Regions from separate parts of the Nitratireductor sp. OM-1 genome, predicted to be linked through region 2. Evidence: predicted binding sites of a transcription regulator. Region 2 holds the regulator's gene; the other holds the start of a gene.

Region 1 (4,413 bases), 750 kb from region 2:
GAGAAAGGGACCGAGGCGCGTCAGCATCAGGCTGGTCCCATGCCTTGGCTAATTTCCAACCCCATAGCGCCGTTTCCACTCGGTTTCGATGCGCTCCATCCAGCTCGGATGCGGCTCGTCCAGCGCCGGGCCGAGTTCGTCGGGCCGCAGCGTTGCGACGCCGAGATCGATGGCGTCGAAGCGGGCGCGGTCATCCACATCCAGCCTGTCGAGCGCGAGCACCGTCGGATCGCCCCAGATGGCTGGATCCTGCTTGCGCGCCTGCGCTTCGGGCGACATCAGGAAATTGGCAACCACCAGCGCCCCCGCCTTCGCCGAAGCATTGTAGGGGATGGTCAGGAAGTGGGTGTTGGCCAGCGTGCCGCCGGGAAAGGTGAAGGAACGCACCGTGTCCGGCAGCTCGCCATTGGCAATGGCGTTCGAGGCTTCAGCCGGATTGAAGGCGAAGATGATGTCGAGTTCGGAATCGGCCAGAAGCTGCTTCATCGCCGGGTAATTCTGCGGATAGGCACGGCCGGAGCGCCACATGGCCGGGTTCAGCGCATCGAGATAGTCGAAAAGCGGCTTTGCCACCTGATCGAACGCATCTTCATCGACCGGTTTTTGCAACACTGCCGGGTCTTCGACCGTTTCGGCCAGAACCTGCTTCAGGAAGGAAGAGCCGATGAAATCCGGCGGCTGCGGATAGGAGAAGCGGCCGGGGTTTTCCTGCGCCCATTTCAACAGCCCGTCGGCATCCTGCGGCAGGTCTTCCACATGGATGCGCGCGGTGTCGTAGAAGAAGACGAGTTTCGCCATGCCCCACGGGCTTTCCAGCCCTTCCACCGGCACGGTGAAGTCGGTGCGGATGGTCGGCTTGTTCTCGACATCCACAAAGGCCCAGTTGGGCAGTTTTTCCGCCCAGCCCGGCGAGAGGATCAGCCCCTGCTGCTTCATGGCGGCGAAGTTCTCGCCATTGATCCAGATGAGATCGACCGTGCCGCCCGCATCGCGACCGGCAGCCTTTTCCGCCACCACGGTGGCGACCGCGCTTGCGGTATCCTCAAGCTTCACATGTCTGAGCGTCACGCCGTAGCGTTCTTTCAGCGCGTCACCCGCCCACTCGATGTAATCGTTGATGTTCTGCGAACCGCCCCAGGCGTTGAAATAGACCGTTTCGCCACGCGCATCCTTCAGAACCGCATCCCAGTTCGAGGGATCGGGCTGCGTCGTATCGGCGGCGGCTGAAACCGCGCCAATGGCCAGAAGTGCAGTCGAGAATAGCAGTGCGCGCAAGCGAAACCCCTTTGTTGCCCTTGTTTGAAACCCGTTGGGATAGAGCACGTCAGGGCGGATCAAATCAACGCAAACCACCTCGCGTTGCGGTCACTTCGCGGTGAGTTGTGGGTGATGGGCGCTCTCAGCCGGTCTCGTCCGCGCCGGGAATGTGTAACTCGATACGGTCGGCGGCAAAACGGGTCTCGGAATACTGCACGGGCTGTCCCTGCGCATCCACATTGATGGCAATGGTCACCAGAACGATCGCGCCGGGCGAAAGCTGCAGGTCTTTCAGATCGCCCGCTTCTGCGTGCCGGGCTGTTACAGTGGTGCTGTGGCGCAGATAATCGGCAAGGCCCAGTTCCCGGAACGAGGCCGTGATCGAGCGCGTTCGCGAAAAAATTTCCGCCATGCCCGCAAACCGCTCTGCGTCGAACCAGCCACGGGCGCGGGAAACGGGCCGTCCATCGGCATGCGAAAGCGTCTCCAGCCGGATCACCGGCGCGCCGGGCGAAAGACACAACGCCTTTGCAACATCAAGGCTCGCGGGCTCCACCGCATGATCGAGCAGATCGGCGGCGAGCCCGCGCGACTGCCCCGCCAGCCCTTCCGAAAAACGCGTACGGCTGCGGATGGGATAGGCCAGCCGCCTGCGTCCCTCGATAAAGGTGCCGCGCCCCTGCTCTGCGCGTAAAACGCCTTCCTGCACAAGCGCCGCAATCGCCGTGCGCACCGTGTGCCGGTTGACGCCAAAGCGCTCCGCAAGCGCCACTTCCGGTGGCATGCGCCCTCCCTGCCCCAGAAGACCTTCACCGATCTCGCGCCGCATGCGGTCGGCGATCTGCCGCCAGAGCGCAACGCCGCTGCGCCGCTCGATCACCGCTTCCTTTTTCTTCGCCTGCGCCAAAATCCCGTTCTCCCCGGCTGCGCTGTCATCAACGCGTCATGGACACCCGTTAGGCAAAACCCATAATATGTTTGGTTGTCTAGAACAATAGACAAATTGGCGAACGAGGAAGGAGACATCATGGTCTCACGACAGGAAAGACAGGCGGTCACCGAGCGGCGGCGCGAAGCGATGGCGGTGCTGGCCATGGCGAGCGGCGCCGATCTCATGCAGCTCTGGAACGAAGCCGGGCTGCCCGACGAGGCCGAAACGCTGCGCGGACCTGAAACCGGCCTTGTGACCGTTCGCGGCCGCATGGGCGGCGGCGGCGCGCCGTTCAACTTCGGCGAAGCCACCGTCACGCGCGCCACCGTCAAGCTTCCCGGCGGCGAGGTTGGCCACGCCTATGCGCTTGGCCGCGAGAAAATGAAGGTGCGGGTTGCCGCCCTCATCGACGCGTTGCGCCAGCAACCTGACCTTGAAGCCCGGATCGAGGAGAAGATCCTCGCGCCGCTGCGCGCCCGCCGCATCGAGGCCGACGCGACCCGTCGCGCCGAAACGGCGGCCACCAAGGTCGACTTCTTCACCATGGTTCGCGGAGAGGACTGATGACGCTCGATTCCATCGCCATCGAAGGCGGTTTCCAGAACCCGGTCTTCGACGCCCAGACCATTTTCCGCGCCGTCATGCAGGCCATGGCCGAGCCCGGCACGATCCATAAGGGCATTGCGCTCGCCAAGCCGCCCGCACCGCTGACGCCGGAGGCCGCAGCCGTCGCGCTGGCGCTTTGCGATCAGGACACGCCGATCTGGCTTGACCCCGCGCTTGCGGGCGACGAGGCGGTGCGCGCCTGGCTCGCCTTCCACACCGGCGCGCCGCTCGCCAACACGCCGGCCGATGCGCATTTCATCCTGGCGGCCGATCCCGAACACCTGATCGGGCTGGAGAACTTCGCCCAGGGCTCGCAGGAATATCCCGACCGTTCGGCAACGCTCGTTCTTCAGGTGAGCGATCTTTCGGGCGGCGAGGAACTGGTTCTCGACGGCCCCGGCATCGAAAGCGAGGCGCGCCTCGCACCCCGTCCCATGCCGCGTCACTTCACCCGCCAGTGGGCGCAGAACCACGCCCGCTTTCCGCGCGGCATCGACCTGATCCTGGTCAGCCGTGAGGGCCTTGCGGCCCTGCCCCGCTCCACCCGCATCACCAGCCAGGAGGCCTGAGCCATGTATGTAGCCGTCAAGGGCGGCGAAGCCGCCATCCAGAACGCGCACCGGCTTCTGGCCGACCGTCGCCGCGGCGACCGCAACCTGCCCGCCATCACGCTCGAACAGATCGCCAGCCAGCTTTCGCTTGCCGTCGACCGCGTCATGTCCGAAGGCTCGCTTTACGACACCGGCCTCGCGGCACTTGCCGTCAAGCAGGCGCGCGGCGACATGATCGAGGCGATCTTCCTTCTGCGCGCCTACCGCACCACCCTGCCGCGCTTCGGCTATACGCGCCCCGTCGACACGGCGGCGATGCTGGTCGAGCGGCGCGTCTCCGCCACCTACAAGGATCTGCCCGGCGGGCAGCTTCTCGGCCCCACCTTCGACTACACGCACCGTCTGCTTGACCCGGAACTGGCCGAGGACGCCGAACCGGCAGCGCCCGAGGCGCGCAGCGAGGCCGAAGAAGCCATGCCCCGCGTGTCCGACATTCTCGCCAATGAAGGCCTGATCGAGGAAGACGGCTCCCTGCCGGAAGACCGCGAGCCCGGCGACATCACCCGCGAGCCGCCGGAGTTTCCCATGGAGCGCGACCAGCGCCTTCAGGCCCTGTCGCGTGGCGACGAGGGGTTCCTTCTGGCGCTCGGCTATTCCACCCAGCGCGGCTATGGCCGCAACCACCCCTTCGCCGGCGAGATCCGCATTGGCGAGGTGGATGTGGAGATCGACGTGCCGGAACTCGATTTCCCGCTCACGCTCGGCCGCATCCGCGTCACCGAGTGCCAGATGGTCAACCAGTTCAAGGGCTCGCAGAAAGTGCCGCCGCAGTTCACCCGCGGCTACGGGCTGGTGTTCGGCCAGTCGGAACGCAAGGCCATGGCCATGTCGCTGTGCGACCGGGCGCTGCGCGCCAACGAGCTGGATGAAGACATCACCGCACCGGCGCAGGACGAGGAGTTCGTCATTTCGCACTGTGACAACGTGCAGGCGACCGGCTTCGTCGAGCACCTGAAGCTGCCGCACTATGTCGACTTCCAGGCCGAGCTCGGTCTGGTCCGCCAGATG
Region 2 (4,413 bases):
CAGGTCGTCGTAATATTGCCTGAGCTTGCGTCCGATCTCTGAGTTTGCGCCGAGCGGGTCTTCATCCTTGCCGCGCCGGGTCAAGCTTCCTCGGGTGTTTGGTTTGCCGTAATTCATGCCCTGTCTTTTTCCATCAAATCTGGTCTCCCAATGACCCGAAACCGTCCGCATCGCCCGGGCCACAACTGTCTCGTCTGCTTTCAAACGCCATTGAGCGGAATTCGTTCCCTCCGACGGGAACATTTTCGCATATGGGGCGTTTCACCCGTCACAAATGCACTAATTCTCATTGCCATGTCTTGAGGGAGACTTGAAATCCATGACCCTGTCAGCGCGTATCGCTCCGCACCTTCCTTACCTGCGGCGCTTTTCCCGGGCCGTTTCCGGCTCCCAGTCCAGCGGTGACGCACTGGTGGCTGCGACGCTTGAAGCGTTGATCGCCGATACGAGCATCTTTCCCGAGGCATCGACCGACAAGATCGCCCTCTTCAGGCTCTTCACATCGCTGTTCGAAACGCTGGACGTTCCGGTCCCCGAAGGCATGCCGAGCTCGGCATGGGAAAAGCGGGCCATGAGCAACCTTTCTTCGCTCGCGCCCCGTCCGCGTCAGGCCTTCCTGCTGGTGGCCGTCGAGAATTTCCGGCCGGAAGAGGCTGCGGAAATTCTCGAGACGGATATGAAAGGCATCAACACGATGCTGCGCGAAGCCAGCGAGGAGATTTCCCGTCAGGTGGCGACAGACATCCTCATCATCGAGGACGAGCCCCTGATCGCCATGGACATCGAGGAAATGGTCGAAAGCCTCGGGCATCGCGTGGTCGGCACGGCCCGCACCCACAAGCAGGCGGTCGAAATGTTTGCCAAGACGCAGCCGAAAATGGTGCTGGCCGACATTCAGCTTGCCGATGGCAGTTCAGGCCTTGATGCGGTGAACGAGATCCTCGACGCGGCCACCGTACCGGTCATCTTCATCACCGCCTTCCCCGAGCGGCTTCTGACGGGCGAGCGCCCGGAACCGACCTTCCTTGTGACCAAGCCGTTCAGCCCGGAAATGGTCAAGGCGCTCATCAGCCAGGCGCTCTTCTTCGATCAGCAGGCGCACGCGGCGGCCTGACACGCCCCCGCTTCTTCACGCGTTTCTCAAAAAAGCCGCCTCCGGGCGGCTTTTCTTTTGCCCAAAATCTCTCCGGCGGAACCAAATCCGAGTGCCAGACGTTTAACCGGCATAACTAAACGGAGAGACAGAATGCTATACTGGGCCCTGATATTCCTTGTCGTCGCGATCATCGCCGGCGCACTCGGTTTCGGCGGAATTGCCGGCGCTTCGGCAGGCATTGCGCAGATCCTCTTCTACATCTTCCTCGCCCTGCTCGCGATCTCGCTGATCATGGGCCTTCTGAAACGCGGTCGCTAAACGGCGACGCACACATAAACGAATGCGGCATAAGCGAACCGGACCATCCATGGCTTCCGTTTCGTGAAGACAATGAAAGGAGAAAGCCATGGAACACATCGCTGCACTTCTTTTGATTGTCGGCTGCTCAGGCAATGTGGGGGCCGGCGACACGCGCGAATGCCAGGAACTGCCCGCCCCCACCCCGGTCTACGAGACGTTTGAGGAGTGCGAGGCGGAGAAGCCGGTTGCAATGCGCGAGCTGGAAACCGAAGCGCCGCAGGTTCTCGCCACCTGTGTCTATGTGGATCCCGCACTTGTCTATGACGATGCGATCCTGGAGTGGGACATCACCAGCAATGGCGAGCTGACCGCCTCCATCGAGCCGGTGACGAGCTTTGCCGTGGCGCAGAACGAGCATGCCCGTCCCGGACACGCCGCCACGAAATAACGGGCCACGAAATAACGGGCGAAGAGCTTCAACAAAAAAGCCCCGGTCGAACCGGGGCTTTTTTAATGACTGTATCGCGTCTGTCAGGCTTCGCGGATCGCATAGCCCGCGCCGCGAATGGTGCGGATCACATCGGGCAGACGCCCGTGGTTCACGGCCTTGCGCAGCCGGCCCACATGCACGTCCACGGTGCGCTCGTCGATATAGATCGTCTCGCCCCAGACATTGTCGAGCAGCTGGCTGCGCGAGAAGACGCGGCCGGGATGCTGCATCATGAATTCCAGGAGGCGGAACTCTGTCGGTCCAAGACGGATCTCGTTCTTGCGGCGATAGACACGGTGCGATTCACGGTCGAGTACGATGTCCCCGACCGAAAGAACCGTCGAGAGCACTTCCGGCTTCGCGCGCCGCAGAAGCGCGCGAACACGCGCCACGAATTCCGGCGTCGAGAAAGGCTTCACCAGATAGTCGTCCGCGCCGGTTGAAAGGCCGCGCACGCGGTCGCTTTCCTCGCCACGGGCGGTGAGCATGATGATCGGCAGGCGCTCCGTTTCGGGGCGCATGCGCAGCCGGCGGCACAGCTCGATGCCGGAAACGGCCGGAACCATCCAGTCCAGAACGAGCAGATCGGGTACGTTTTCCTGCAGGCGCACTTCGGCTTCATCGCCGCGAGAGATCATCTCGACCTGATAGCCTTCGGCTTCCAGATTGTACTTGAGCAAGACGCAAAGCGGTTCGTCGTCTTCAACGACCATGACCTTGGGGGCAATCATGGCAGGCATTCTCCTCGGGCAGTCTACGACCGATTAGACATCGGATTCGACCGTCATCTGTGTTTCGTCAAGCTTCGGCCGCTGGACCGGAAGCTGGGACCCCGTCACCACATAATAGGCATTTTCGGCGATATTGGTCACATGGTCGCCGATACGCTCAAGATTTTTCGCACAGAACAGGAGGTGCGTGCAGGCCGTGATGTTGCGCGGGTCTTCCATCATGTAGGTGAGGAGTTCGCGGAAAACCGACGTGTACTGAATGTCGATTTCCTCATCCTCGTCGCGCAGCCGGATTAACGCCTCGGCATTGCGCGCCACATAGTGCTCGACCACCGAATTGACCTGTTTCAGCACGAGGCCGGCCATCGCGTCGATGGAATGCGCAAGCGTGCGCGGCGTGGCGCTTTCGCCCACGGCGCCGACGCGCTTGGCAATGTTCTTGGCCAGATCGCCGATGCGCTCGAGATCAGCCGCCATGCGGATGGCGCCCACGACGCTGCGCAGATCCTGCGCCATCGGCTGGCGCTTTGCGATGAGCGTGATGGCGCGCTCATCAAGGTCGCGCTGCTTGGCATCCATGATCGTGTCATCGGAGATGATGCGCTGTGCAAGCGCCGTATCGGAGTGCAGCAGCGCCCTGGTGGAAGCGCGCGTCATCTCGCCGGAGAGATCGCCCATGTCGCGGATGAGGCGGTCGATTTCACCGAGTTCCTCATCGAAGGAGCTGACTGTGTGCTCGCCCATGGTCTGGTTCCTTATCTGTGCGTTTGCCGCGCCGTCAGCCGAAGCGTCCGGTGATGTAATCCTGGGTGCGCTTGTCATCCGGATTGGTGAACATCTTGTCCGTCGGGCCTTCCTCGACCAGATTGCCGAGGTGGAACATGGCCGTGCGCTGCGAGACGCGGGCCGCCTGCTGCATGGAGTGCGTGACGATCACGATCGTGTAGTTCTCGCGCAGCTCGTCAATCAGCTCTTCCACCTTGGCGGTGGCGATGGGATCGAGCGCCGAGCAGGGCTCGTCCATCAGGATCACTTCCGGCGACACGGCAATGGCGCGCGCGATGCATAAGCGCTGCTGCTGACCACCGGAAAGACCGGTGCCGGGCTCATGCAGGCGGTCCTTCACCTCATTGAAGAGGCCAGCCTTCTGGAGACTCGCTTCCACGACCTCGTCGAACTCCGACTTCTTCGTCGCCAGACCGTGAATGCGCGGACCGTAGGCGATGTTCTCGTAGATCGACTTGGGGAACGGATTGGGCTTCTGGAAGACCATGCCGACCCGGGCGCGCAGCTCCACCACATCGATGCGGGGATCGTAGATATCCTCGCCATCGAGCGTGATCTTGCCGGTGATCCGGGCAATGTCGATCGTGTCGTTCATGCGGTTCAGGCAGCGCAGGAACGTGGATTTGCCACAGCCCGAGGGGCCGATCAGCGCGGTCACCTGGTTTTCGCGCACGTCGAGATTGACGCCGAACAGCGCCTGTTTCTCGCCGTAGAAGACGCAGACGTCTTCACCGCGCATCTTGAGGGTGTCCGAGTTCTGGCTCGCATCCAGTGCTTCTTCAACAGCAGCATCAGTGAGCATGTTCATGTCCTTCCACTCCGTTACCAGCGACGCTCGACGCGCCGCCGCAGAATAATGGCGGTAATGTTCATCACGGCGAGGAACAGCAACAACACCATGATAGCGCCCGAGGTGCGCTCGACAAACGCGCGTTCGGCCTCATTCGCCCACATGTAGATCTGAACCGGCAGCGCCGTAGCGGGATCGAGCGGCGTGGTCGGGTAATCGG

What was found. The regulator PhoB, encoded in region 2, activates phosphate uptake and scavenging genes when phosphate is short. The targets are predictions, from matches to a motif close to TGTCATNNANCTGTCAT.
Region 1: phnF (phosphonate metabolism transcriptional regulator PhnF) is a predicted target of PhoB. The motif match lies at 2,188-2,204, and genes of this name have one in related genera.

What each region holds. Positions count from the first base shown of each region.
Region 1 is NZ_CP029208.1:1,533,655-1,538,067, reverse strand. It holds gene DEJ54_RS07335 (ABC transporter permease) at 1-27, opposite strand, end outside; gene DEJ54_RS07330 (ABC transporter substrate-binding protein) at 49-1,275, opposite strand; gene phnF (phosphonate metabolism transcriptional regulator PhnF) at 1,400-2,164, opposite strand; gene phnG (phosphonate C-P lyase system protein PhnG) at 2,285-2,752, shown strand; gene phnH (phosphonate C-P lyase system protein PhnH) at 2,752-3,363, shown strand; gene DEJ54_RS07310 (carbon-phosphorus lyase complex subunit PhnI) at 3,367-4,413, shown strand, end outside.
Region 2 is NZ_CP029208.1:781,271-785,683, forward strand. It holds gene DEJ54_RS03645 (NepR family anti-sigma factor) at 1-117, opposite strand, end outside; gene DEJ54_RS03650 (response regulator) at 320-1,114, shown strand; gene DEJ54_RS03655 (DUF1328 domain-containing protein) at 1,247-1,414, shown strand; gene DEJ54_RS03660 (hypothetical protein) at 1,503-1,844, shown strand; gene phoB (phosphate regulon transcriptional regulator PhoB) at 1,928-2,614, opposite strand; gene phoU (phosphate signaling complex protein PhoU) at 2,651-3,361, opposite strand; gene pstB (phosphate ABC transporter ATP-binding protein PstB) at 3,396-4,211, opposite strand; gene pstA (phosphate ABC transporter permease PstA) at 4,226-4,413, opposite strand, start outside.